One region of the Streptomyces sp. NPDC059248 genome, then DNA from elsewhere that is predicted to be linked to it. Evidence: predicted binding sites of a transcription regulator. Region 1 holds the regulator's gene; the other holds the start of a gene.
What was found. The regulator HspR, encoded in region 1, represses chaperone genes until heat shock. The targets are predictions, from matches to a motif close to TTGAGNNNNNNNNNCTCAA.
Positions count from the first base shown of each region.

Region 1 (2,391 bases):
GCGAGGAGAGCGGTGGCCCGGAAGAGGGCTGACGCACACGGAGGCGTACGCGTACGGAGCGTGCGCGACACCGCCCGGGAGGAGGGACGTCGATGAGCACGAAGGACTTCGTCGAGAAGGACTACTACAAGGTCCTCGGCGTCCCCAAGGACGCCACCGAGGCCGAGATCAAGAAGGCGTACCGGAAGCTCGCCCGCGAGTACCACCCGGACGCCAACAAGAACGACACCAAGGCGGAGGAGCGCTTCAAGGAGATCTCCGAGGCCAATGACGTACTCGGCGACGCCAAACGGCGCAAGGAGTACGACGAGGCACGCGCCCTCTTCGGCAACGGCGGCTTCCGGGCGGGTCCCGGCGGCGCCGGCGGCAACACCTTCAACTTCGACCTGGGCGACCTCTTCGGAGGCGCCCAGGCCGGAGGGCAGGGCGGTGGCGCCGGCGGCTTCGGCGGCGGGCTCGGCGATGTGTTCGGCGGGCTGTTCAACCGGGGTGCCGGGGGGACCGGCACCCGGGTCCAGCCCCGCCGCGGCCAGGACGTCGAGTCCGAGGTGACGCTCAGCTTCACCGAGGCCGTCGACGGGGCCACCGTCCCGTTGCGGATGTCCAGCTCGGCGCCGTGCAAGGCGTGTTCGGGCACCGGCGACAAGAACGGCAACCCCCGGGTCTGCCCGACCTGTGTCGGCACCGGACAGGTCTCGCGCGGCGGCAGCGGCTCCTTCTCGCTCACCGACCCCTGTGTGGACTGCAAGGGCCGCGGGCTGATCGCCCAGGACCCCTGCGACGTCTGCAAGGGCAGCGGGCGCGCCCGCTCGTCGCGCACCATGCAGGTACGGATCCCGCCGGGCGTCTCCGACGGCCAGCGGATCAGGCTGCGCGGCAAGGGCGCCCCGGGCGAGCGCGGCGGAGCCGCCGGTGACCTCTATGTCGTCGTCCATGTCGGCGAGCACCCCGTGTTCGGCCGCCGGGGCGACAACCTGACGGTCACCGTGCCCGTGACCTTCACCGAGGCCGTGCTGGGCGGCGAGGTGAAGGTGCCCACGCTCGGCGGTCCGCCGGTCACCCTGAAGCTGCCTCCGGGCACGCCCAACGGGCGTACGATGCGGGCCCGCGGCAAGGGCGGCGTCCGTAAGGACGGCACCCGCGGCGATCTGCTGGTCACCGTGGAAGTGACGGTTCCGAGGGATCTGAGCGGCAAGGCGAAGGAAGCGCTGGCGGCCTATCGCGAGGCCACCGCGGACGAGGACCCGAGGGCCGAGCTGTTCGAGGCCGCGAAGGGAGCATGAGGACGATGGACGGAAGGCGCCGCAACCCCTACGAACTGACCGACGAGTCACCGGTGTACGTGATCTCGGTGGCCGCCCAGCTCTCCGGGCTGCACCCGCAGACGCTCCGGCAGTACGACCGGCTCGGCCTGGTCTCCCCCGACCGTACGGCCGGCCGGGGACGGCGCTACTCCGCCCGGGACATCGAACTGCTCCGTACGGTGCAGCAGCTGTCCCAGGACGAGGGCATCAACCTCGCCGGGATCAAGCGCATCATCGAGCTGGAGAACCAGGTCGCGGCGCTCCAGTCCCGGGTCGCCGAGCTGTCGGCGGCGGTCGAGGGCGCGGCGGCGGCGATGCGGCAGCGCGAGTCGCAGGTCCATGCCTCGTACCGGCGCGATCTGGTGCCGTATCAGGATGTGCAGCAGGCGAGCGCGTTGGTGGTGTGGCGGCCCAAGCGGGCCGGCGAGTAACCCGGCCGTCCGTCGCGCCTCGTGCGCCTTTCGAGCCCCCGTCGGGCCGCTCCCCGGAGCGCCCGCGGGGGCTCGGTCGTTCGCGCTGAGGGTTGCCGGTGCGAATCGGCGCCCCCTGAGGGGTGTCCCCGAGGGCGTACGCCCCGGGCGCTCATGGAGGGGCGCACGCTCCGTCCGGTTCCCGCCGCAGTCCGCCGGGGGCCGCGGGGCCGGGTGAACGCGGCCGTCCGCGCCCCCGGGACACCGCGGTGACCGGATTCTTGCGGCTCACCGCTCCCGTGCGGATCGGTACGGAAGCGGGGAGTCACCGCGGTGCGGGTGCGGGTCCGGACGCTGGTGCTGGTGCGTCAGTCGGCGGCGGACGGCGGATGCGGCGGGGTCGGCGGGGTCGTGGGCTGGGTCTCGTGTGCGAGGATCCCCGACTGGGCGATCAGAAAGCCCAGCTGGGTACGGCTGCCGCTGCCCAGGGAGGACCCCAGCTTGGCGATATGGGCCCGGCAGGTGCGGACGTTCATGCCGAGGCGGCGCGCGATCGCCTCGTCCACATGGCCCTCGACCAGCAGCTTCGCGATCGACCGCTGGACGCCGGTGACGCCGTTGAGATCGGGGCCGTACGAGATCGGCTCGTCCCACGGCAGGCCGTGCAGCCAGAACTG
Region 1 covers NZ_JBHYZV010000001.1:83,379-85,769, forward strand. Annotated here, with positions in the region: gene grpE (nucleotide exchange factor GrpE) at 1-32, shown strand, start outside; gene dnaJ (molecular chaperone DnaJ) at 93-1,283, shown strand; gene ACFXG1_RS00405 (heat shock protein transcriptional repressor HspR) at 1,289-1,735, shown strand; gene ACFXG1_RS00410 (helix-turn-helix transcriptional regulator) at 2,083-2,391, opposite strand, start outside.

Region 2 (2,391 bases), on a different contig from region 1:
GGCAGGGCGCCGACGTAGGTACGGCGGTGGCCGCGGATCTCGGCCTCGTCCCGGACCCCGCCGAGGGCGACCCGGACGAACTTCCGCCCCATGGCGTGGGCGACCGATTCGGCGATCGAGGTCTTGCCGACGCCGGGCGGCCCCACCAGGGCGAGCACGGCGCCGCCGCGGCGGCCGCCGACGACTCCGAGGCCCCGGTCGCCGCGCCGCTTGCGCACGGCCAGGTATTCGGTGATCCGCTCCTTCACGTCCTCCAGGCCGGCGTGCTCGGCGTCGAGGACGTCCTTGGCGCCCGCGATGTCGTACGCGTCCTCCGTGCGCTCGTTCCACGGCAGTTCGAGGACGGTGTCGAGCCAGGTACGGATCCAGGAGCCCTCGGGGCTCTGGTCGCTGGCGCGCTCCAGCTTGTCGACTTCCTTGAGGGCGGCTTCGCGCACCTTCTCGGGCAGGTCGGCGGCCTCCACGCGGGCCCGGTAGTCGTCGGACTCCTCGCCTTCCTGCTCGCCGTTGAGTTCGCGCAGCTCCTTGCGGACGGCGTCGAGCTGGCGGCGCAGCAGGAACTCCCGCTGCTGCTTGTCGACGCCTTCCTGGACGTCCTTGGCGATGGACTCGGCGACGTCCTGTTCGGCGAGGTGTTCGCGGAGCTGCTCGGTGGCGAGCCGCAGCCGGGCGACCGGGTCGGCGGTGTCGAGCAGTTCGATCTTCTGGGCGACGGTGAGGAAGGGCGAGTAGCCGGCGTTGTCGGCGAGCTGCGAGATGTCGTCGATCTGCTGGACGCGGTCCACGACCTGCCAGGCGCCGCGCTTCTTCAGCCAGTCGGTGACGAGGGCCTTGTACTCCTTGGCCTGCTCCAGCACCTGTCCGGGCAGGGGGTCGGGCAGCGTCTCGTCGACCCGGGTGCCCTCCACCCAGAGGGCCGCGCCGGGGCCGGTGGTGCCCGCGCCGATCCGCACCCGGCCGCGGCCCTTGATGAGCGCGCCGGGGTCGCCGTCGGAGAGCCGTCCGACCTGCTCGACCGTCCCGAGCACACCGGTCGCGGCGTACGTCCCGTCCACCCGGGGAACAAGCAGTACCTCCGGCTTGCTGCCACTCCGTGAACGGACGGCGGCCTGCGCGGCCTCCACCGCGGCCCGTACTTCGGTATCGGTCAGATCCAGCGGCACCACCATTCCGGGCAGCACGACCTCGTCGTCGAGCGGCAGCACGGGCAGGGTGAACGGTGTGAACGCGTCGGACTCAGCAGCCATGATCTCCCCTTTGGCAGTGAACTTGAGCTATGTGGACTCAATGCTTGGGGAGGGAGCATTGTTCCCCCTCCACTGTTCGCCGTGAGCGATCGCCCGCGGGCGCACCGCGCGGACCGCCCCGCCGGGCCCGGCACAGCCGCCGGGCGGCTACGCCCGCGTCCAGTGGTGGAGGACGCCTTCCTCGGGGGACGCGGTGCACCAGGTGCCGTCGCCGAGGGGCTGGGGGTAGCCGGATATCGCGAGGGGATAGCGCAGCTGCCCGATCAGCGCCGGCCGGGCCGTGTCGAGGAGCCAGTGGCGGCCCGCTCCATGTTCGTCGTCGCTCTCGACCGTTCCCACCAGAGCCGTGTCCTCGTCGACGAAGCCGCCCGCGTAGTCGAAGCACGGTCCGGGGTCGTCCGCCTCGTCCGCCGGGTCGGCGTCGGGGTGCGCGGGGACCTCGGCCGCCGGAACGCCGCCCACCACCGAACCGTCCCCGGCGCGGTGCACCGTGACGGTGTTCTGGTCGTGGTCGACGGCCAGCAGCAGGCCGCCGCCGGGGCTGACGGCCAACAGGACGAGGTCGTCGGCGCCGTAGGAATCGACCGTGAGCGTCCTGCCGTTCCAGCGGCCCCACCGCAGGGGCGCGCCGTCCTGCCCCTCCCCGATGCTCAGGCCCATCTGCCCGGGGTCCGGGTGCGGTACGTGGACGGAGCCGGCGGCGGAGGTTCCCGTCTCCGCACGGGCGAGGACCGTGCCGTCGGCCGGGTCGACCACCAGCCACTCCTCCTTCCCGCCGGCCACCACATGGACCCAGACGGTCTTCCCGTCGGCGGCGAAGCCGACCGATCCGCCGCCCGACCACGAGGGCCGGGCGGGGTGGCTCACCTCCCACACCGCGTCCCCGGCCCGGTCCACGGCCCATACGGCGTCAGGGCCCGCGAAGACGGCCAGGTCGGCGGTCGGCGACACGGCGTACGAGGCGTCGGCGCGCGGCCAAGGCGCCGGGAAGCGGACCTCGGCGGCGGGGGTCGCCCCCGGTTCCCGGGCGATGTCCACGACCACCACCTCCGCGTCCGAGCGCTGCGTCAGCCGCCAAGGCGCGCCCGGACCCGCCCGCTCCGCCACGGGGGCGTCCCCGGCGCCGGTGAACGGGAGGGGCGCG
Region 2 covers NZ_JBHYZV010000032.1:44,911-47,301, reverse strand. Annotated here, with positions in the region: gene lon (endopeptidase La) at 1-1,247, opposite strand, end outside; gene ACFXG1_RS16215 (hypothetical protein) at 1,395-2,391, opposite strand, start outside.
Region 2: lon (endopeptidase La) is a predicted target of HspR. The motif match lies at 1,270-1,288, and genes of this name have one in related genera.